3 regions of the Yersinia canariae genome follow, and region 1 is predicted to be linked to each of the others. Evidence: predicted binding sites of a transcription regulator. Region 1 holds the regulator's gene; each other region holds the start of a gene.

Region 1 (8,223 bases):
AAGCAATACTATTAATGACTGTTGTGATTTCCGCGATTTTGCGTGAACTGGCAGAGATCTCATCCATGGTATGAACCACATCTGCCACCAGCGCCCCACCTTTTTTGGCGGTGATAGAAGCATTTGCCGCCAGTTGGCTGGCGTGATGTGCATTATCCGCGTTATGTTTTACCGTGGCGGTTAACTGCTCCATGCTGGCGGCCGTCTCTTCCAATGCAGCGGCCTGTTGCTCTGTTCGTGATGATAAATCCGTATTGCCAGCAGATATTTCAGCCGCCCCGTGGTAAATCCCATCAGTGCTGCTGCGGATAGCTTTTACCGTATTCGCCAAACTGCTTTGCACATCGCGGAGCAGTGGAAATAATTGCCCAACACAGTTACGACCAAAATCCGCAATGGGCTGGCCCAACTGGCCGGAGGCAATCACTCGAAAATGGGCACGAATATCATCCAACGGGCGAACCAAGTTAACCGACAGGTAGCGGTCAGTTGCCAGCAAAATTACTAACCCAGCCACCAACGCGGAAATTAATATTATGCTGCTCACTTTTGTCAGATGAGCAAACTGATCTTTAGCTACCCCGATGGCCTGCGATGCGGCCTGATTGAAATTCTCAGCAACAGAACCATATTGGCGACTCAGCGCGGGTACGGTCTTTTTCGCTAAATCCTGATAAGCCGCGCTGTTATTGCCCATCGCCGCCTGATAAAGCGGCGTAACGCCTTGATCAATTAGCGCACTCCACCCATCAATCACTCCAGTGACCAACGCGGGATCAATCTGTGCATGGTCAATAGCTTTAAACTGCGCCAACTCCTTTTTCAGATTTTCAAGTGCGACATTGGATGATTTTAGCTCCTTATCTGCATCGGCAATGTTACCGCTCTGACGGTAATCGACTGAACGGGCAAGGCGTGTCACCATCCGAAAATATTGATCCGTCCCCTGATTGACCAAATTCATGTTTTCAACCAACACACTGTTGGCATTAGAAGATTGTGTCAGTTGATTCAGTGATAACAACGTATAACCGGATACGCCCCCCCATAGCAGGCAAAATGCCCCAAGCACCCAAAGTAGTGCGGCCCTGATAGTTATATTTTTTAAAAACTGCATGTTCGTTCCCCTTATATATCGGATAGTTACCGTTAGAGACGCAGGTGTTATTTGATGACCGAAAAGCAATAAAGGACGCTCCATACAGCTAACGACAACTCCTTTCCCGGCAGACTTTCATCTGACGGTTTTCCCTCTGGCACCGCAAATTGCAACTTTCTCGTTACACTGAGGTTATCGGCAATGAGGTTATAAGGTTGAGTCACTCACAAAAATTTAATATCGCATAAACTTGATATCGGCCTGCCGAGGTTTTCTGGCATTATATCGCCCTATACATGTGTTATATTATCGGGCAGAGCGCTTGGTAATTTTCACAACTATTTGAATTAAAAAGGTATTAAGTTATATGGCAACTGTAGGCATTTTCTTTGGCAGCGATACTGGCAATACCGAAAACATTGCCAAGATGATCCAAAAGCAACTGGGCAAAGATGTTGCTGAGGTTCACGACATTGCCAAGAGCAGCAAAGAAGATTTGGAAGGCTTCGATATTCTGCTGATCGGTATCCCAACTTGGTATTACGGTGAAGCCCAATGTGATTGGGATGATTTCTTCCCAACACTGGAAGAGATCGATTTCAACGGCAAATTGGTTGCATTGTTCGGTTGTGGTGATCAGGAAGACTATGCTGAGTATTTCTGTGATGCGATGGGAACCGTGCGCGATATCATCGAGCCGCGTGGCGCTGCAATCGTCGGCCACTGGCCAACTGCGGGTTATCACTTCGAAGCTTCCAAAGGCTTAGCGGATGATGATCACTTTATTGGTTTAGCCATTGATGAAGACAGGCAGCCAGAACTGACGAATGAACGTGTTGAAGCTTGGGTAAAACAGATCAGTGAAGAACTGAATTTGGCCGAAATCACCGGTTAATTTGTCATGTGCCCTAAATAATTCGAGTTGCAGGAAGGCAACCAATGCACTTGTAGCTTGAAGAATGGCAGGTATATCGGAAACGCGAGGTTGATGTTAAACATTGCCGCGCGTTTTCGTTACCCCCACGCCACTCGCCCTACTCTGTTAACCCGCCCACAGATCCGCATCTTCATTCGTGCAAAATGAAAATAAACCGCTACAAATTTGTAACGTTACGTCTGGCCGCCATATACTTAAATGATGCAACAATCCCATTCATCAATACATTGCATGATTAATCTGACAAAGTGTGCAATTATATCTTTGTTAACAACCACGGTTTTCATTTGGGGCTAGCAGTTCTATAATGAGACGCAATTGAGAATATTGCGCCACGGATGTCATAGGCTGAACAGCCTTAATTTGAATCGATAGTAACAGGACTGAATCCGCATGACTGACAACAACAAAGCCTTAAAAAACGCTGGCCTTAAAGTAACACTGCCCCGGCTTAAGATTCTGGAAGTGTTGCAAGATCCGGCGTGCCATCACGTCAGCGCGGAAGATCTTTATAAAAAGCTGATCGATATCGGTGAAGAAATTGGTTTGGCGACGGTTTACCGCGTCCTAAATCAGTTTGATGATGCCGGTATTGTTACCCGCCATAATTTCGAAGGCGGCAAATCAGTCTTTGAGCTGACGCAGCAACACCATCACGATCACCTAATTTGCCTGGATTGCGGCAAAGTGATTGAATTTAGTAATGAATCCATTGAATCGCTTCAACGTGAAATTGCTAAACAACATGGCATTAAGCTGACCAATCACAGTCTGTATTTGTACGGCCACTGTGAAACCGGCGATTGCCGCGAAAATGAGTCTGCGCACGATAAAAGATAATGTAGCTTTATCGCATTGATCTTATAAAGATTTTTAGCACTGAACAGTATTACGGTTTTCTTTAATTCAGATAACGGCGTGCTATTGTCTGATTAACTTAGACCCATCAGCAAAATGGCCACCTTTCCCAGTCAGCAACCTGAGATAAACTCGGTCGGGAGTCAGGTGGTCATTCTTATTTATCTCCGATTACTCCCCCATAAATTTAAAGCAAAAAAAACCCCGGACTTGCCGGGGGAAAACCATCAACTCAACTTCACTTAATATTGTTTACCGAAAAACCCGGCAAACAGGAGTTAACATCAGACACAGCACTTTGATAGCAATAATCAAACTTTAACGGACTCCGCACGGCTACTGCGCTTACCATCCGGGCTGGAGGAGCGAATCAACACATCACCACTGACTTTAGGTTGTACTTTGGCATCATACTTCTGCCATTGCTTACCGCCATCGGTGGAATATTCAATAATCAAACCCGGCAAAGAAATGTTAGCCTCCAATACCCCTGCGACAACACGTGCTCCCGGAACCGGTAAGCGGTAGGCCACACCGGCTTTATCCAGTTTTGCTAATTCACGTTGGCCCATAATGTTGGCAAAACGCTGCCAATCCGTACTCAACGCCTTGGTATCAACCATGTGCGTTTCACCGCCTTTGTACTCACGGCCAGCTTTATAATCTTGTTCCCAAGACGCACGATGCCAGGCACGCTCAGCCAGTGGTAATACACGAGGGAAAATCATGTATTCCATCTGTTCATCAGTGCGAACTGTTTCATTCCACGATTGCCCTGAAATGCCGTGCACGCCCGGCCAAGGTTTATCACTTTTAGCACTGAAGTGATTACCGTCGCGGTCGACCGAGGTTTCAGCATTTTGCGGCATATTATCGGGTGCGAAACTAAAGACCTTCGCTTCATCGTTAAAGCGAGTGGCCCAGTAGTAACCGCGTTCATTTGGGTTAACTTCATACGGCATATCGAAATAAACGTAGTCTGGATTGGACGCGACCACTTCATAACCTTTATTTGCCCAATCATTGATTGAGTCGGCACCGCCCCAGTAGAGGGTATCCCAGAAGTTAACGCCAACACGTTTGGTGGCAAAATCTTTCGCATCCTTGGCATCTTTAAGGCCATCTTGCCAGGCTTGCATTTTTTCAATGCCGTGAGCATTCACCAGCTTGCTAACTTCAATAGCAAAGTGGCTGGAAAGGTGCTCAACATCCTGAATTTTCCCTTGTTTGACCATATCCTGACAAACCTGAGATTTGGCCCACGGCTTATCTTCCACACTCTTATCAATAATGCCTTTACCCGGCTCAATCGGGCCCTTTTTGTCCTGGAAACCCGCGCCCAAACGGATGTTCTTCGCCTCATCACCACCGAAATGCCACGTGGTCAGCGGCATCCCCGCTTCTTTGTGCATCTGGGCCATTTCGCCAATCACTTTGTCGACAAAGCGTTTTGAAGAATCCAAACATGGGTTCAGATAACTTTTGCGTTCATAGAACTGAACAGAAGTTGTTTGGGAATCATCGGTCGGGTCAATCAGGCGGAATTCGTTAGCTTCTTTTTCTTTACCCTGCTTCATCAAATTGTTGTAACGGGCTTCCATCGACACCACAGCCGCACGAGCATGCGCGGGCATATCAATCTCAGGAATGACCTCAATTTGGCGGGCTTTGGCGTACTTCAGAATGTCGATGTAGTCATCACGGGTAAAGTGACCAGAACCCAGATTATTACTCTCAGGGCCAGATCCCAATTGTGGCAGTAAGCAGGTATTTTCAGTTAAATCGTGACAACGCTTGCTCCCCACATCCGTCAGTTCTGGCAGGCCGGGAATCTCAATACGCCAACCTTCATCATCACTAAGATGGAAATGGAATTTATTCAGCTTGTAAGCGGCCATCTGATCGAGCAAACGCAGCACCGCATCTTTCGTTTTGAAGTTACGCCCAACATCGAGGAAAACACCACGATATTCAAAGCGCGGCGCATCTTTGGCATCCAATGTCGCAATCTTCTTGCTGCCATCAGTCGGCACTAAAGAAAGAATTGATTGCAGGCCGTAAAACACACCTGTTGGGTCAAAACCAATGACTTGCGCGCCCTTTTCGCCGATTTTCAACTCATATGCACCAGAAACGGCTAAATCACCTTTAAAAGCAGACGGCTGAATTAACGTTTTAATCGGGAAACCTGTTGCACTTGACTTCAAGCCAAGTAATTCAAAACGCTGCTGCGCCGCCTCGGCTGCCGGCTTTGGTAAAGTGCTCAGGTCAAGCGCCACACCTTGACTCAAATCAGCATCTTGCTTGTGAACTTTCACCTCCATTGGCGTCGGGATAATCTGCCCGCGCAGGTTAGCCGCCGCTAATGTTTTCACCGCTTCATTTTTGACGAAACGGGATTCTGGTGTCATCAGCACGTTATTGTCGTCTTTCGTGCGCTTCCACTGATCGCCCGTAAACTGAGTCAAATATTCGTTAATATCCTCAGTATCGGTATTTTTCAGTACTTTTGGCTTCGCATCACCTGAAGTGGCATACCACCGCGGCATAAAGTCGGTGGCAAATAGCTGCCAATATTCGCCAGTGATTGGAATTTCAACCGACTGATTCGCTGGGAAGCCGGTAAATTTGGCAGTAGGTTCAATTTTGTGTAGGTCACCGGTCAGGTGAGTAATTTTAAATTGGTCGTTATCTACTGTTAGAATTTGACGAATACTATGGAAGTAAATAGCCCAGTCCTGGCCTTTGATCTCATCCCCAGTGTTGGTCAGAGTAATCAATACCTTATTACATGATGCCCAGTCAGCGCCCAATTTAGCGCAATCGACGCCATTTTCAGCAGCGCGGTTATCCAACACTTTATAGTTAACTTTCAACGTGCTGAGTTGATCAACAATCTGCTGATTGGTGGTGTCCGCATGCGCGTATCCCATCAAGCCAAAGGTTGCGGTTATCGCCGCTAACGCATTTAATCTGAATTTGTTCATCACTAACCTCATCCTTAATGAATAACCGCCGCCAAAGCTGCTACTGAAGTATTGACGCTGACAGAATTATTGTTAGTTCAATTGTCGCCATCAATTAATCATTTTTGTGGATTAATTGTTGCCATGGATTAATTACTGTCGTTGATTAATTGTTGTCGTAGATTAATTGTTGTTGCGAATTTCTTGCCAAAGCTTGCCGCACTGCGCCGCATAAGCCTGGCCATTGCCGGTATGAGCTGCATCAATACAGCGCTGATAATCCAATACTCGAACAGTTTCTTTGTCGGTAAAGGCTTGATGAGATTTCTCTTGTTTCAATACGTTCAGCACAGCTTTGCAAGGGATCAATCTTTCCGGTTGACCTTCGCTGGCATTGATACAGGCGCTGTATGCTTGCTTAAGTTTACTGTCTTCTGGCTGAACCGGGCCTTGTGTGGCACAAGCACTTAACCCCATCACTGCGGCAATAATAAAAAGTATTTTTTTCATGGTGGCACTCCATTATGACCCCGGCACAAAGGCCGGGGCTGGCAATCAAGCGGGTAAAATCAGAAGATCGTAAATGGCGCAATCACGATGAATTTAACGTCTTTTTCATCCTGGAATACGTTGCCGAAACCGCCACCATAGCTTGGAATGTTGGTGTGGTTGTCGTACATGGTGTAATGCAGTTTGAATAATGTGCCTTTTGCCCGGCCTTCTTGCAGGGTATAAAGAATGTCAAAGTTCCAGGCTGATTCTTTCAAACGCTTATTTTGGTCATAAATTGGATTGGTGCTCGGCTTGGCATCCCAACCATAAGCATAGGAAGTCCCGACTGACCAGCCGGCCATATTCCAGTTTTTCAGGTCATACATCACACCACCAAACAGCGCTTTTTCACCGTTGGCGTTGAAGTCAGAACGGGAATCCCACCATACGTCCAGACGGCCATTGGAGGTTGCGTAACCTGGGGTCATACGTTGTAGGAAGTAACCTTGGTTACCGTCGGCTTTGGCCCACGTTCCTTCCAAACGTAAATCAAATGGCCCAGTGGTATAGCCGAATGTCAGTGCCTGTAACCACGCTAAGCCGTCATAGACGTCATTAACATCCTTGAAACCGCCATCGACTTTATCTTTTGCGCCGTAGAACTGGTAAGAAGTCCGCAGATCATTACCCGCAATAGGGAAGGCATAAGAAGCCTTGGCAAAATATTGGTCCATGTAATCTTTGGCTTGACCGAATGCCGCTTCCAGTACTAGCTTGTTTTTAAAGTCATATTTGGCACCAATTGAGTGCAGGTAACTTATGCCCGTTTTGCCATCAGCTTGACGGAAGTTGTACATATTTTGATACCATGGCGCTTTATATTCATCAGTCCACATGTAAGACATGGACAGTGCGCCCGCGGTATCAAAATCGAATTTCGCGCCACCTTCAGCACCGCGATAGGTACCCGGCATAAAGCTCCAATGTGGGGCTAGCAGGGTCTGACCGGTAGGTTGAATATAACCACCACGCGCCCAGAAATTACCTAATTTGAATTTTGCTGCTGCTTTGTAAACACTTACACCGCTCTTATCGCCGGTCCATTTTTCGTCCCAACGGGTTTTAGCATCACTGAAACCAATTTCGTTTGGTGCAGCTGGGCCGCTGTTGGTCATTTCAACTGCGCCGAAAGCCGCTAAGTCGATACCGAACATGTCTGCGGCATAACCGGAAGAGAAGTCCAGATTGGCGTTAAATGTGGAATGGTGCAGGTTTGCGACGTACTTGCCATATTCCGCGCTACCTGGCGTTAAATCTTTACGGTCACGCTGACGCTGCCAATAGTAAATACCACCCGTCAGTGATGAATCATCAACAAAGCCTTCAGCCTTGGCCTCTGGGGTCACCATAAACCCCGTTCCTAACAATGCACCCGCGACTGCGAGCGCTAACGTTTTACGTTTAGCACCGTGCGTAACCATATGAAAAAATTCCTCTTTGACATCACATTTAAAGTGCCGTCCCTGTGTCCACCACAGCTCACAGGTTTAGCCTCAAAAAAACCCTAGTGGGTAAAATTTTGCTGGAGAGAAATTCCCACCAGCAGTTGCTCATTAAAAAAACAAACTTCGCTTTCGAAATACACATTCTCGAAGATCCCTGCTGGCGTACAGACTATTTTTCGCGACGCGAATTATCAATCAAAAATAGAGCTAATTATTCAAAGTATGACAATGAGCACATAACTGTAAAAAAATATCACAGAGTTCACAAAAGCTTAAAAAACAATGCATAACATGATATCTCCAGAACAAAATCGTCTCATATTGATATCTTGAATGGTTTCAGCCCAACCAATAAAACATAAGATT
Region 2 (8,223 bases), 1.9 Mb from region 1:
GCAAATAGCCGTCATCACGGTATTGCATCACGCCGACCGCACCATGACGTTTAGACAGTTTTTTGCCATCATCGCCCAGAATCATTGAAACATGCGCATATTCAGGAATCGGCGCGCCGAGCGCTTTCAGAATATTAATTTGGCGAGGGGTATTGTTGATATGGTCTTCGCCACGAATAACATGGGTGATTTCCATATCCCAGTCATCAACGACTACGCAGAAGTTATACGTTGGTGAACCATCGGTACGGCGGATAATTAAATCATCCAGCTCTTGGTTACTAAATTCGATTGGGCCACGGATTTTATCATCGAAAATAACGGAGCCTTCCTGCGGGTTACGAAAACGCACTACAGAAGGTTCATCGGCACCATGGGAACACTGGCTATCACGGCAGCGGCCATCGTAGCGAGGCTTTTCACCATTGGCCATTTGGGCTTCGCGTAATTCATCCAAACGCTCTTTAGAGCAATAGCATCTATATGCGGTGCCATTTTCTAACATTTGGTCAATCACCGCATTGTAGCGATCGAAACGTTTGGTTTGGAAATACGGGCCTTCATCCCAATCCAGATTTAGCCAGTTCATACCGTCCATAATGGCGTCGATGGCTTCCTGAGTTGAACGTTCAAGATCGGTATCTTCAATGCGCAAAATAAATTCACCCCCTAAGTGACGGGTGAAAAGCCAGGAATACAATGCGGTACGTGCGCCGCCTACGTGGAGATAGCCAGTAGGACTGGGTGCAAAACGGGTTTTGATTTTCATTGGGTTCGATGCCTTATTACGCTACGCCGGCCAGCAAACACTGGCTGTTGCTCGAAATTCGAAAAAGTAGGCGACATTCTACCACCCTGAGGTAATTCCTCAACGATGTTACCGGCATGCAATTGATGATTACTGATAGATCCGGCTAAAGAAGCGCCCACAGCGGCGATAAATATCGCATCCTGTTTAAATTTGCGGCGAACGATTGTTTTCGTTTTAAAAACCGTTGACTCACTTCGAACTATCCCTATAATGCGACTCCAACAACACGGCGGGGCGATTAGCTCAGTTGGTAGAGCATCTCCTTTACACGGAGGGGGTCATCAGTTCGAATCTGGTATCGCCCACCAAACTCGACGTGTTGTAAAGTATATGAAATACAAAGCATTAAATGAGATAGATGAGGGCGATTAGCTCAGTTGGTAGAGCATCTCCTTTACACGGAGGGGGTCATCAGTTCGAATCTGGTATCGCCCACCACTCATCACTCATTTTTGAAGTCATACATGCTTTGAAGCATTAATAGTAGTATGAAGTGGGCGATTAGCTCAGTTGGTAGAGCATCTCCTTTACACGGAGGGGGTCATCAGTTCGAATCTGGTATCGCCCACCACTTCTATACTTTCAGTATTATATAATGGGTCGTTAGCTCAGTTGGTAGAGCAGTTGACTTTTAATCAATTGGTCGCAGGTTCGAATCCCGCACGACCCACCATTATATCCAGTACCTAAGTAACTTCCCCCAAACTCTGAAACCGCATACTGCACAATATCGTGTGGGTGAGATCCTGCGTTCAGGTTCGAGCCGAGCGGAGCGAGACAGCAACGCGTCAGCGTTGACCCGAAGGGCGAGGCCAGCGGCCGAGTTATCCCGCACGACCCACCATTATATCCAGTACCTAAGTAACTTCCCCCAAACTCTGAAATCACATATCAGTCTGTTAACTCCCCAGAAAATATCATTACCACGAATAGTTCGGCCACGAATTGCAGGCATAAAAAAAGGCGCCGTAGCGCCTCTTTAGAGATTTTTTTCTGATACTTAGAGTACCAGGCCCGCGATGGAGGCGGACAGCACACTGACCAGTGTAGAGCCGTACAGCAGTTTCAGACCAAAACGAGAAACCACATTACCTTGATGTTCATTCAGGCCTTTAATCGCACCGGCTACGATACCGATAGAAGAGAAGTTAGCGAATGAAACCAGGAATACAGACAAAATACCCACACTGCGCGGTGACAATTCAGATGCTACTTTCTGCAAGTCCATCATTGCCACAAATTCGTTAGAAACCAGTTTGGTTGCCATGATGCCGCCAACTTGCAAGGCTTCGTGAGCAGGAATGCCCATCACCCATGCAAATGGGAAGAAGACATAACCCAAAATACCCTGGAAGCTAATACCAAACAGCAAGCTGAACAGCGCATTCATCGCAGCAATCAATGCAATGAAACCAATCAACATTGCCGCAACGATAATGGCGACTTTGAAACCTGCCAGGATGTATTCACCCAGCATTTCAAAGAAGCTTTGGCCTTCATGCAGATTGCTCAGTTGTAACTCTTCTTCATCTTCTGCTTTATACGGGTTGATTAACGACAACACGATAAAGGTACTGAACATGTTAAGCACCAGTGCTGCGACCACAAATTTCGCGTCCAGCATTGACATATAAGCACCCACAATCGACATGGAAACTGTCGACATTGCAGTTGCTGCCATGGTGTACATGCGTTTTTCAGACATTTTGCCCAAAATATCTTTATAGGCGATGAAGTTTTCAGACTGGCCCAGAATCAATGAACTGACTGCGTTGAATGATTCCAGCTTACCCATGCCGTTAATTTTGGACAGTAAAGTACCAATGATACGAATAACGACGGGCAGAACTTTAATGTATTGCAGAATACCAATCAGGGCAGAAATGAAGACGATAGGGCACAGCACTCTTAGGAAGAAGAACGCGAGACCTTTATCACCCATATTGCCGAAGACAAAATCAGTACCGGTTGCAGCGAATCCAAGCAATTTGTCGAATAAGCCGGCGAATCCTTTCACAAAACCTAATCCAACTTCCGAATGGAGGAAGAAGTACGCTAACAATACCTCAATAACCAATAATTGAATAACAAACCGAATGCGGATGCTTTTACGATCCTTACAGATCACTAGAGCTAATATGGCCACCACGACTAAGGCCAACGCAAACTGTAGAATATGGGACATGTGTGCTCCAAATTAGAGGCAGGCTAGATTTTGGTGGTCATTTTATGTAACGGCTACATTAAAAACGAGATATAGGCTGCAAATATAGAAATTCACTTTCATAAATGCAAACAAATTAGCGGAGTTGATCACAAAAAACAGGATGTTAATAATATGCTACAGAGATAGTGTAAATATGCTAGTTTGAACAATTGTAGCGTTCGGTCTCAAAAATTGCGAAGCCGCTTTTAGCTCAATTTTTCAGAAACCAACAACTGACGGTGCCAGTACGGCAAATTATGCGGTATTAGCTATCAGAGAGATAAGTTTCACCTCTCTAAATGCGCTTGATAATTATTATCATTTAGATATTATTGACGATAATAAGTAGCCGTAAATTTTCCAAGGGTAATACTGAATGTTGAATAGCCGTGTTGTCGATACGACCTCCCGTACATCAAGGAGAATCAAACTCTCCCTGATGGGGCCTGCTTTTATCGCGGCTATCGGCTATATCGACCCCGGTAACTTCGCCACCAATATTCAGGCCGGCGCTTCATTTGGCTACACCTTATTATGGGTCGTAGTTTGGGCCAATTTTATGGCCATGCTTATCCAACTCCTTTCCGCCAAGCTCGGTATTGCCACCGGTAAAAACCTGGCTGAACATATCCGTGACCGCTTTCCTCGCCCTGCGGTATGGGCTTATTGGGTACAAGCCGAAATCATTGCAATGGCAACTGACTTGGCTGAGTTTATTGGGGCCGCGATTGGGTTCAAATTGCTATTGGGAGTGACGCTACTTGAGGGGGCGGTGCTAACCGGTATCGCGACTTTCCTTATTCTGATGCTGCAAAAACGCGGACAAAAACCACTAGAGTTGGTTATCGGTGGATTACTGCTGTTTGTCGCGGCGGCTTATATTGTGGAGCTTGTCTTCTCGCGCCCCGAAATGGCGGCATTAGGGAGAGGGATGCTCATCCCGGACCTGCCTAATCGGGATGCAGTATTTTTGGCCGCTGGGGTATTGGGCGCCACTATAATGCCGCACGTCATATACTTGCATTCATCATTAACGCAAACTGCCGGTGAAAATTCTAAAGCGGATCGTTATGCCTCGACCAAGTTAGATGTCGCTATTGCCATGACGATTGCTGGTTTCGTTAATCTGGCGATGATGGCGACCGCAGCGGCCGCTTTCCATTTCAACGGCTACGGCAGTATTGCTGAGATTGAGCAAGCTTATTTAACCTTACAACCACTGCTGGGTAATGCTGCGGCTACCATTTTTGGCCTGAGCTTAGTGGCTGCCGGGCTGTCATCCACTGTGGTTGGAACGCTAGCGGGTCAAGTGGTTATGCAGGGCTTTGTCCGGTTTTACATTCCTATTTGGGTGCGCCGTTCGGTGACCATGTTGCCTTCCTTTATTGTTATTTTGATGGGAATGGATGCGACACGGATATTGGTCATGAGCCAAGTATTGCTGAGTTTTGGTATTGCTTTGGCACTGGTGCCATTGCTGGCCTTTACGGGCAATAAAGAATTGATGGGAGATATGGTTAACTCAAAACTGATTCAGATTTTGGGGCGACTGATTGTACTGGTAGTGATTGGATTAAATGCTTATCTGCTAATTAGTCTGCTTTAATTTATCAATCAGGCGGGTTAAGGATACAAACCCGCCTGAGCATTTTATTTAGTCGTCATGGTGATGATGGTGACTTTTGCCTCGATGATGTTTTTTACCTTGTTTGTCATAATGCTTGTCATATTTCCAATAGCGTCCTTCGCGATAGTAATAGTTCTTTTTCCACCAATCTCTGTCTTGCCAACGGTGTCCATCCCAGTAATGACCATGACGATTTCGCTCGCCTAAGTCGCGCCCTTGATGATTTTGCCACCATTGACGGTCGCGCCAGTCATAACCATCCCAATAATTACCACTGCGATCTTGTTCGCCAATGTGTAAAGAAACACTGGGTAGTAACTCAATACTCTCGGCATTAGCCATGGGAATAAGAGGGAACCAGGCTAATATGGTTATCAGCAACAGGGGCCTTATTCTTCTCGGTCTCACGACACTGAGCTTTAACATCGTCGATTTAAACATTATTTATCCTTGCGTGGCCTTATAGGCTATGGCGCTATCTTAAACAGCAAGCTAACGGCTGAGATTCGGATAAAACTGTAAAATATAGATTTAGGATTTATCTGTGGGCTGATTTGATGAAAGGCAGCAACAGGGGGCATGACTCCCCTGTTGAGGGAGGAAGGAAAGCGTTTACACTAATATGTTTTCAATAGTTTTTATTTCTGCATCGCTGAATTCGGTATTGGCCAACATCCCGACGGCATCATCAATTTGGCTCGTTTTACTGGCCCCAATCAGTGCTGACGTCACTCGGCCACCCCGTAACACCCAGGCTAAAGACATCTGTGACAATTTCTGCCCACGATCCAGCGCCAGTTGATTTAATTGGCGAACTTTAGCCAGCTTTTCTGCTGAAAGTTGTTCAGGATTAAGGAATTTACTGTCACTGGCCGCCCGAGAGTCCAGTGGGATGCCCGCTAAATAGCGGTCTGTCAACAAACCGCCCGCCAATGGTGAGAAGGCAACAGATCCTACGCCATATTCATCCAGCGTATCCAGCAAGTCTGCTTCAATCCAGCGCTCAAACATTGAGTATTTGGGCTGATGAATCAGGCAAGGGGTGCCGAGTTGCGCGAGGATTTCACAGGCCTGACGCATTTGTGCTGCTGGGTAGTTAGACAGGCCGATATACAGCGCTTTTCCCTGGCGCACCAGCAAATCCAGCGCAGCCATGGTTTCTTCCAACGGAGTATTAGGGTCAGGGCGATGGTGATAAAAAATATCAACATAATCCAGGCCCATACGTTGCAGGCTTTGATTGATGCTGGCAACCAGATACTTCTTGGAACCCCAATCCCCATAAGGGCCGGGCCACATGGTATAGCCCGCTTTGGACGAAATAATCAGTTCGTCGCGATAAGGGCGCAGGTCTTGATGCAAGATTCGGCCAAAGTTCAGCTCGGCAGAACCGGGCGGCGGGCCGTAGTTATTGGCTAAATCAAAATGGGTAATACCATGGTCAAAAGCGCGACGAATCAAATTACGGCTATTTTCATATAGCGTGCTATCGCCAAAGTTATGCCACAGGCCCAGAGATATTGCCGGGAGCATTAATCCACTCCGGCCACAACGGTGATATTCCATCTCCTGATAGCGGGAGGACGCTGCCTGATAGACCATGATGCCCCTTATTAATAAAAGTAAACGACACTGTAATGTATACGTTTCCACTTATGGTGCAAGCGGGTGGGATCACAGAGCTTATATCCAATAGTAGCGAAAAAGAGATGTCAAAAAATAGTTACACAACGCAAGCTAATTAATAATTTAAAAACATTAGATTTATTGATGATTTACTTAATACTTATTTGACAATAATAAGCATTGAGGTGGTGTCGTGATGGAGAGTAACTATAAGGTAGCTGATTATTTATTAGATCGACTGGCACAAGTGGGTATCCGACATCTCTTCGGCGTTCCGGGTGATTTTAATCTTCACTTTTTAGACCATGTCATTAGCCACCCCGTCATTCAATGGATGGGATGTGCTAATGAGCTTAATGCCGCTTATGCCGCGGATGGCTATGCCCGAGTCATGCCCGCTGCGGCATTGCTCACCACTGTTGGTGTTGGCGAATTAAGTGCTATCAATGGTATTGCTGGCAGTTATGCTGAATATCTTCCCGTCATTCATATTGTAGGTACTCCGGCATTATCTTCGCAAAAGGCTGGTCAGTTGATCCACCACTCATTAGGTGATGGAGATTTTGGACATTTTGCTCACATGGCGAAAGAAATTAGCTGCGCACAAACCAGTTTAACGGCTGAAAATGCAGTAGCTGAAATTGACCGCTTGCTGGTGGCTGCGCTATATCAGCGACGCCCGGTTTATCTCCAACTCCCCAGCAATATTGCAGAAGCCGATGTGGTAACGCACTCGGGAATTTTAGCGCTCTCCCAACCAATTTTATCCCCATCCTCTTTGCAGGCGTTTATTGATGATGCCCGTGAAAAATTGCAGTCAGCACACCGCGTGGCGCTATTAGCCGATTTTTTGGCCGACCGATTTGGTGCCCGCCAATCGCTCAATAACTGGCTGACAGAAGTGAATCTGCCGCATTCAACATTGCTGATGGGCAAAGGGCTGTTGGATGAGTCTCATCCTTTGTTTCTTGGGACTTATGCCGGTGCGGCCAGTGATATCAAAGTCAAAGAATATATTGAAGAAGCTGATGTTTTAGTGATGGTTGGGGTGCAATTTATCGATACCATTACTGCCGGATTTAGCCAGCATATTAATCAAGATAATTGTATTGATATCCAGCCGGAACAAGTGCGTATCGGGCGCAAGGTTTTCAACCAAATCCCGATGGTAGTCGCGGTACAGGCATTACATGAATTGTGTAAGGTTTTACAAAATGAATGGCAACAGCCAGTTATCACTCATCCCATCAGGGAAGTTGTGCAACATAGTTTGCTTAGCCAACAGGCATTTTGGCATCACATCCAGCAGTTTTTATTGCCCGGTGATATCGTGGTTACGGATCAAGGGACTTCCTGTTTTGGTGCTGCAGGTTTGAATTTACCGGCCGGATGCACGTTTGTCGCTCAATCATTATGGGGATCAATTGGTTTTAGTTTGCCGGCGGCTTATGGCGCGCAGGTAGCGCAACCTCAGCGGCGAGTGATATTACTGGTCGGCGACGGAGCAGCTCAATTGACAGTCCAAGAGTTGGGGTCGATGTTACGCGACGGATTAACTCCTATTATATTTTTACTGAATAATCAAGGATATACTGTTGAGCGGGCTATTCATGGGCCACATCAACGTTATAACGATATTGCTCAGTGGGATTGGACGCACTTACCGCAGGCATTGGCTTTGGGTAAACAAACCTTTACACGTCGTGTCACGCGGGTAGATGAACTGCAACAGGTATTGCTACAAATGGGCAATTGCCAACAGTTGGCATTTATCGAGGTGGTCTTGCCACCAATGGATGCCCCTGAATTATTGGTCAATGTCGCCAAATCTCTTCAGGCCCGTAATGCCGCAATCTGACCTCACTGATTGCTATTTATATTACCGGTCAACTGATCCAACAGCCAATAACCCGCCGGCCCCGGTGGGTTTTTCTTCGACCAAACAGCATCAAT
Region 3 (8,223 bases), 670 kb from region 1:
AGGATCAGGCAGTTGGGTAGCAGAACTGGCCATGTTTTCTAGTGCATTAACTTGATGCTGATTAGCGGACAGCTCGGCGGAATAGCGCTCAGCGGAAACCAGCGCTTGTTCCAGCGTTATGTCCGCTGCATAGCTGATGGTTGGCAGACTGAACGCAGCCGCCATCAGCAGGTGGGTCAACCCTAAGCGCAGTGCAGCCGAGGGCCGCACCGATTGTCGGTGATTTACTAAGTGGCTCATGATGGCTCCCGCCTTACGGCTGTTGCGCTGAAATGGCGGTGAGCTGATAGCCCTGTTCAGTCTGGCTGAAGCTGAATGTCACTTGCGCGCCAATGGGAAGTGGGGCTGGCACGATGTTATCCGGCAGACTGAATGTCATGGTCATTGGCGGCCAGTTCAGGGCTGGAATCGCGCTGTGGGCGATGGAGACACTGTTGGCATTCCAGGCTTTTATTTGCCCGCGAGAGTGATAGACATCAGTTTGCGTCGCTGCGGTTTCAGCCATCATTGCCCCATGGTCATGGGACATCGGCATGTTTTCTGTCATTGGCGGGGTGGCGGCCAACAGCGGGGCCGAGAATAAAACGACAGCACAAAGTAAGGCGCTGGAAGAGGTGGCGATGGCGTTAAATAAGGTACTCATAGGAATAGCTCCAAAACATAAAATAAGCACAGCACGCGAAGACCGCGTGAATAATGTGGTTAAATCTGTCTGGATCTATTCTCTAAATCGGCAAAATGCGATTTCGGTGGGTGGCCCGACAATAGGTGGCATATGCCAGTCGAGGCGATGAACTCTGGGCGCATGTTGTACATCCGCCAACACTAATTCAGTGTGAGTCGGCAAGGCTGCCAACACCAGCATCCCGCTATCAGACTGAACTGAATCTGGAATACAGTGTTTTTCACACAGGGAGTCTTGCGACTGGCCATGGGACATTTGCATTGTCGGCAACATTTGTTGCATCGAATCTGACTGCAAATGCCCTTGATGCTGGCTAAAAACCGGCGCGGCGGCGGGGGCGATATCACACTGATGACCCGCAATCGCCAGTTGTGTATTCAGGAAAAACCAGCAGGCAACCAACAGCAGACCGCACATGCGCTTTTTACTGGCGCGCATCCGGTGCATAAGCTGTTTGCTTCCCATTAATGCTGGCATGATTACCTTGAATAAACGGTGAGATTAAAGATTATTAACAGCGAGTATAGGATTATCGCACTGTTTTTAGAATGGTTTTGTCCGGTTACGCTAAATAGAATGAAAGGTTGCCGAAAGGTTAGTTGGCTGAATTTATTAGATTTATTGTTAAGGTCACAACAGAAAGGGCACAAATCGGGGTGAAAATTTACTTTTCTTTAAGCAATTCTTATCTCATTAAGATAAAAAACCGCACCAGTGAGAGTTAACTGGCGCGTTTGAAAACGACTATTTACCAGGAATAACTGACGGTTGCTGTGGCGACACGGCCACTGCCATAGAAACAAGCCGCCATTTGCGCACAACTGGCGACATATTCTTTATTGAATACGTTATTAACATTGACCTGCAAACTGGTGCCTTTCATGGCGGGCAGCGCCTGCCCCAGTTCATAACGCATCATCCAGTCATATAATGTTACCGCTGGAACTTTAAAGCTGTTTTTCGCATCACCCCAACTGGTGCCGATATACCGCACACCGACGCCGGTAGATAAGCCATCTACCACACCTTTATCAAAGCTATACATTCCCCACAGTGAAGCAGAATGACTCGGGGTACGAGCAGGCATTTTACCTAATTCGGCGGCGGTCTTGGTTTCACGCACTTTCCCTTTAGTGTAGGTATAAGCGGCGATCAGGTTGATATTATCGTTAATCTCACTGTTTAACTGGGTTTCTATCCCCTGAGATTGCACTTCACCAATCGGCACATTATAGGCCAGCACTTGGTCATATTGGCTGATGTTTTTCTGGCGTAAATCATACAATGCGGTGGTCAGAAGAGTGCTGCTTCCCGGTGGTTGGTATTTAACACCAAGCTCGACCTGACGTGCCGTTACAGGGTCTAGCGCCCCAGTGCCCGGAGCGCCTTTGGCTGTGCTCGGCTCGAATGAGGTGCTGTAACTGATATACGGCGAGATCCCGGAATCAAAGGCATACAACACGCCACCACGGCCGGTAAAGGCATGGTCATCTTGTTGGTCTTGAGTGACCGTTTTACGGTTCATGGTTTTTAGCTGCGACCAGTCATAACGCCCGGACAACAGGAAATTCCACTTATCCAGTTCAATTTGGTCTTGTAAATAGACGCCAACTTGATCGAGTTTGGTCAAATCACTGCTATTAAGTGACAAATCGCTGTCTTTAATATTCAGGCCATAAACCGGTGATACCCAGTCCAGATTGTAGGCTGGTAGCACTTTGCCCATAAAGAATTGGCTATCAATACGGGTACGTTTGTAATCTATTCCGGTCAGCACGGTGTGGTTTAACTGGCCTGTCCAGAAATCGGCTTGCAATTGGTTATCGACTGCAAACTCGGCTGTTGTCTGGCGCTCAATTTGCGGACGGCGGGTCATTGTGCGACTATCTGCCAGTAAGTCCATAAATACCAGATACTTATAGTCCTGTTTGTTATAGCTGTAACGCAAGTTCTGGCGGAATTTAAAGGTATCATTGATGTAATGCTCAAGCGCATAACCGACAGAGGTTTGCTCGCGCTCCGAGTGTTCAAACGAGGGGTCACTGACGTTAAAATCGTAAGGTATCTTGCCGTAAGCGGTGCCAAATACTGTGCCGGTTGCGGGCAAGAAATTACGTGAGCCGGCCTTGGGTTCTTTCTGATAACTGGTCAGTAAGGTAAAAGTGGTGTCTTCGTTGGGGATGAATGTTAACGCCGGGGCGATTGCAAAGCGCTCCTGCTTGTAGGTATTCACGGCATCATCTTGTGTTCTGCCAATCCCATTTAGGCGATAGAGAACTTTGCCCTCATCATCTAATATTCCACCAAAATCAAAGGCGGCTTCTGCAAGGCTATTATTACCGGCACCAATCTGTACTTTATGAATACTTTCAGCCGTCGGGCGCTTGCTGACCATATTGATCAGGCCACCGGGGTTAACTTGACCATACAGGACAGAGGCCGGGCCACGGACAACTTCAACACGTTCGAGTAACCACGGGTCAATCTGGCCGCCACGGCGTGCGCCGCCCAGAGAGTTATAACTCAAACCATCCAGAAAACGCGGTGCATAGCCGAAACCACGAATGATAACTTCGTCATTCATGTTAGAACCACCGCGATATTCGGGTACGACGCCAGCGGTATAACGCAATGCTTGTGCGACGGATGTCGCGCCTTGATCCTGCATTTGCTGGCTGGTAATCACGGAAATAGATTGTGGAGTGCGGATCAGCGGGGTATCAGTTTTAGTGCCAGTTGAGCTATTTTTGGCGACGAAGCCATCATCTTGTTGCCCGCTGCCTGCTTTGGCAACGACCACTAATTTATCTTCTTTCGCGGCCGCTGCTTCTTTTGTTGTGGTCGCAGCGGATGCTTGTAGTGTCGGTATGAATATTAATGCGGAGGTTAATAATAAGGTCTTTGATGTGTAGCTTGCCTGAAATGGTAATTTCCTTGGCATTTTCTCGCCAGAAATATCAAACATGATTTATCCCTACCTAGAAACACAATAATAAAAATGCTGGAGTCCATCCGGATCTATACCCTCCATCTTTCAAATTACAGGTCTGTTGGCTGCACTCAATAACCCGCATCACTTACTGGTCATTGACCTTAAAGTGGATAAGCTTATCGGTATTATCTTCTTTGCCGCCTTCTTACCTTTTGAAATTTATTGGGTTTATTCATTGCCCGGTATAGCTATAAGAAAGATTTCTGCCCATTCAATCATTCGTGCGACACCACGAGGTACCCAGACTAATATTGCGGGAATAGGGTGACACTCTAGAGAGAACGCGCACTATGTTATTGCAAATAATAATAGTTCTCAATATTATTTGCATTCATATGGAGGTGGTGAATATATTTAACTTAGCCACGTCCAGACATACATTGGCTTGATGAGTGGTGAAAAGAGACTTGAGCAATGAAATCAAAAGGATTGTGTGTGAACACGACAAATGAACATCCTGATAGCCAGAGTTTGTTAGCGGATCCTTTGGCTGGCAGTGAGAAATGGTGGCAGCAGATAGCCCAATGGGGGACACCGCTGACGGAACCGGCCGCCGCTGGCAAGGTAAAGTTAACGTTTCTCTGGCGAGAACCCTCCGCCACGGCGAAGGCCCCTGTTTATAGCCGCGTCTACATTGATGTTAACGGCGTGACTGACCACCACAGTGTTAATCCTGAAACTCTACAGCGCTTGGGTCAGAGTCATGTTTGGTATTGGCAGGTCGAAGTGGAATCTGACTTCCGGGGGAGCTACAGCTTTATCCCTGTTGTTGAAGAACACTGCCTGAATTTACCTGAAGGTACACCACAAGAACGCCGCCAGGCACAGCGCAATTGGTGGATCTCATTGATGGATCTGGCTGAAAACGATCCCCTCAATCACACCGCACCTCACTACAGCTATCGTGGAAAACCACTTTCGGCGGTGCATTTAGCCGATGCCTTGCCACAGAAGGCGTGGCAGCCCATTGATGCGGGCCAAACACTGCCGATGGATCCGAAGCGCTTGCAACGGATGACCTGGAATAGCGAGTTATTAGATAACAGCCGCAATGTGTGGATTTACCACACACTCGGTGCGGAAGAGAAAGCCGAGCGGCCATTGGCTATCTTGCTCGATGGTCAGTATTGGGTACATGGACAATCGATCTTCGGTGTGTTGGATAGCGAAACGAATGCTGGGCATTTGCCAGCCGGTGTGTATGTGTTGATTGACATCATTGACCAGGCTCATCGCTCAGTGGAACTGCCCTGTAACCAGGATTTTTGGCAGGCGCTACAAACGGAGTTACTGCCACAGGTAGCCTTGCTGCAACCTTTCACTGACAAAGCCTCTCGTACCGTGGTCGCCGGGCAAAGTTTTGGCGGATTGGCCTCGTTATATGCTGGATTACATTGGCCGCAGCGCTTTGGTTGTGTACTGAGCCAATCAGGGTCTTTCTGGTGGCCAGATGTCGACAATTTCAAGGCATTAACCGCAGGGACTGCCGAGCGGCAGGGCTGGCTGACGGAGCAGGTTTATCAAGGTCTGGGGGCTGACCATTCATTGGATATCTTTATGGAAGCCGGCCGTCGTGAAGATGTGATTTATCAAGTCAATGAAGCCATGAGTGAGGCACTGCGGCAGGCCGGGCATCGGCTGCATTATCGAATTTATTCAGGAGGCCATGACGCCTTGTGCTGGCGTGGTGGTTTGATTGATGGATTGCGCTGTTTATTAGGTTCCTCGGATTCAAAATAAGGATATTTACGCCATGAACAATGAAACACCAACAAACCCGTTTGATAATGAAGAACTGCCCTTTTTTGTGCTGATCAATGAGCAGCAGCAATACAGTTTATGGCCCCAAATCACGGCGATCCCCGCAGGATGGGCGGTTGTTCATGGCCCTCAGAGCCGAGCGGACTGTGTGAAATATCTTGAGGTTAATTGGACCGACATGCGCCCGGCCAGTTTGATTCGCGCCGAGGCTGGCCTGCGCTAACGCGGGTCGCGGGCTAAAGGAATTATCAGATTATTGTGGCCATATTTGCCGCAATAAACCCTGTGTTGCCAAAAAAGGAATACCCATCGTGTCAGAGGATTCAATCCCCCTTTCTGCTGCTGTCGAATTACCCCTGGTTGCGGCGCAGCCCGGTATATGGTTTGCCGATCAGCTAAGTCATCAAAAAAACATATTTACTGTGGCCCATTATATTGAACTGGCGGGGCCGCTGGATCAGGTGTTATTTAGCCGTGCTGTTAGCCAAGGGTTAGCTGAAGCCGATACCCTCCATGCTCACTTTTTTGACGGCAACGATGGCCCGATGCAACGCATTCCTCTACAGCGCAACGCGGCGAATATGCCCGAGCTGACATGGTTGGATCTCAGTGCTCACGCCGATGGGCGACAAGTCGCGCTGACCTTGATGCAGGATGACACTGATGCCGAGTTACGGTTAGAAGATGGAAATCCGCTGTTTCGGCACTGGGTTATTCGTGTCCCGGATGAAAATGGGAAACCATTATGGTTTTGGTATCAGCGTTATCATCATTTATTGCTTGATGGCTTCAGTTTCACTGCAATTACCCGCCGTATCGCCGATATTTACACAGCTTTATTGCAAGGAAAATCTATCGGGGAATCACCTTTTACCCCGTTTAGTGATGTGGTGAGTGAATATCTGGCGTATGTGGGGTCAGAAACCGAGCTGCGCGATAAACAGTTTTGGCAACAACATACGGCTGAGTTACCCGCCGCGATAACCCTTTCTTCTATAAATTCCCCCATTTGCGCAGAGCAAACAGATAATCGCGTACTGCGCCAGTGCATTAATATCGACCCTGAATTATTCGGTCGTTTAGCTCAACAGGGGGCGGAACAGCGCCTTGCCGCCGCTGATTTGGCGATGGCGCTGTTACTGATTTATTTTGCGCGAATGAGTGGAGAAATGCGCTTATCAGTCGGGTGCCCGTTTATGCGCCGCATGGGTTCTGCTGCTTTGACTGCTACCGGGCCTGTCGTCAATGTGCTGCCATTACAGGTTACTTTGCGCCATGAAATGCACATTTTTGATGTAGCACAAGCGGTAGCGAATGAACTGAAAACAGTGCGTAAACATCAGCGCTATGAAGCGGAACAATTACGGCGTGATTTGGGCATGGTCGGCTCTCAACGCGCGCTGTATGGCCCTGTGTTGAATTTTAAAATGTTCGATTTCGCCCTGAAACTGGGGGAGATAACCGGCATTACTCACACTTTGGCCTCCGGCCCGGTCGATGATATTGAGTTTGATCTCTACTTTGATAACGGCCAATTAATGCTGGAAATATTAGCGAATGCGGAGCGCTATGACGAAGCTGACCTGCATCAGCACGGCGAACGGATACAATTTCTGTTACAGCAACTGGCGGCCCAAACCGAAATCACCGTTGGCCGTCTCATATTGACGCCAGAACAAGAACTACAACGTATTGATAACTGGGCTAATGGCCCAAAATTAACACTGCCTGCCGGTGTTGTTTCTGTGTTGGATATTTTCCAACAGCAGGTGAGTGCGCAACAGGATGCTATTGCCGTGAGCTGCGGCGACCAAAGTTTGAGCTATCGCCAGCTTTCTGCCCGAGTTGCCCAGCTAGGGCGAGCATTGATAGCCAGAGGTATTGGGGCTGATGATGTTGTCGCGATTGGTATTCCGCGAACCGTGGATTCACTGGTTGCTATTTTAGGTGTTTTAGCCAGTGGCGCGGCGTATATGCCGCTTGATCTGGACTATCCGATGGACCGGCTTACTTTGATGTGTGAGGACGCTAAACCGCGTTTACTGCTAGCCCATCAATCGACTGAAAGCGTGTTATCACCACTGGCCGTCACGGCTGAAATGGCAATGGTTTGTCTCGATGGGCCGCATTTTCAGCGGGAATGTGCGGCTTTCCCTGTTGAGCTAATTACTGATACGGAACGCCGACAGCCAATGCACGGCGACCATCTGGCTTACATGATTTATACCTCCGGTTCGACCGGGCGGCCAAAAGGGGTGATGAGCACTCACGGCGGCTTAGTCAACTTGCTGGTGGCGCATCGCGCACATCTGTACGGCCCGGCGATGGCGGAATTTAAGCAGCATAATACCCGTCGGATGAGGGCTGGGCACACCGCATCATTCTCCTTTGATTCCTCGTGGGAGCCGCTGTTCTGGATGATGATGGGCTGCGAGATGGTTATCTTTGATGAAGATATGCGCCGCGATGCTTATGCATTGGTGCAGATGATGGATCAGACGCCGATCGACACCATGGATATTACCCCCTCATTCTTTACCCAAATGATAGATAGCGGTTTGTTGGAGGCAGGGCGTCACCGGCCCGCCTTTATTATGATTGGCGGTGAGGCGGCAACACCGCATTTGTGGGATCGGCTAAAACAGCATCCTGAACTGAACGTGGTTAACTTCTACGGCCCATCGGAATACACCATTGATACTCTTGGCGCTCACACTCAGGTTGCCGCACAACCAGTGATTGGCCGCCCGGTGGCGAACACTGAGGTCTATTTGCTCGATAGCCA

What was found. The regulator Fur, encoded in region 1, represses iron uptake genes when iron is present. The targets are predictions, from matches to a motif close to ATAATAATGAGAACNACTATCAA.
Positions count from the first base shown of each region.
Region 2: F0T03_RS06740 (Nramp family divalent metal transporter) is a predicted target of Fur. The motif match lies at 3,323-3,345, and genes of this name have one in related genera.
Region 3: fes (enterochelin esterase) is a predicted target of Fur. The motif match lies at 3,980-4,002, and genes of this name have one in related genera.

Region 1 is NZ_CP043727.1:3,292,339-3,300,561, forward strand. Features, by position in the region: gene F0T03_RS15245 (methyl-accepting chemotaxis protein) at 1-1,117, opposite strand, end outside; gene fldA (flavodoxin FldA) at 1,467-1,994, shown strand; gene fur (ferric iron uptake transcriptional regulator) at 2,430-2,876, shown strand; gene F0T03_RS15260 (beta-N-acetylhexosaminidase) at 3,206-5,881, opposite strand; gene chiQ (ChiQ/YbfN family lipoprotein) at 6,044-6,370, opposite strand; gene chiP (chitoporin ChiP) at 6,430-7,833, opposite strand.
Region 2 is NZ_CP043727.1:1,426,772-1,434,994, forward strand. Features, by position in the region: gene gltX (glutamate--tRNA ligase) at 1-769, opposite strand, end outside; tRNA gene F0T03_RS06710 (tRNA-Val) at 1,044-1,119, shown strand; tRNA gene F0T03_RS06715 (tRNA-Val) at 1,174-1,249, shown strand; tRNA gene F0T03_RS06720 (tRNA-Val) at 1,307-1,382, shown strand; tRNA gene F0T03_RS06725 (tRNA-Lys) at 1,409-1,484, shown strand; RNA gene F0T03_RS06730 (RtT sRNA) at 1,530-1,655, shown strand; gene F0T03_RS06735 (NupC/NupG family nucleoside CNT transporter) at 1,812-2,996, opposite strand; gene F0T03_RS06740 (Nramp family divalent metal transporter) at 3,394-4,623, shown strand; gene F0T03_RS06745 (DUF2502 domain-containing protein) at 4,672-5,085, opposite strand; gene F0T03_RS06750 (aldo/keto reductase) at 5,257-6,246, opposite strand; gene F0T03_RS06755 (alpha-keto acid decarboxylase family protein) at 6,467-8,128, shown strand; gene F0T03_RS06760 (LysR family transcriptional regulator) at 8,131-8,223, opposite strand, start outside.
Region 3 is NZ_CP043727.1:3,961,171-3,969,393, reverse strand. Features, by position in the region: gene F0T03_RS18225 (TolC family protein) at 1-240, opposite strand, end outside; gene F0T03_RS18220 (copper-binding protein) at 254-643, opposite strand; gene F0T03_RS18215 (hypothetical protein) at 719-1,132, opposite strand; gene F0T03_RS18210 (TonB-dependent siderophore receptor) at 1,434-3,650, opposite strand; gene fes (enterochelin esterase) at 4,113-5,417, shown strand; gene F0T03_RS18200 (MbtH family protein) at 5,431-5,661, shown strand; gene F0T03_RS18195 (non-ribosomal peptide synthetase) at 5,750-8,223, shown strand, end outside.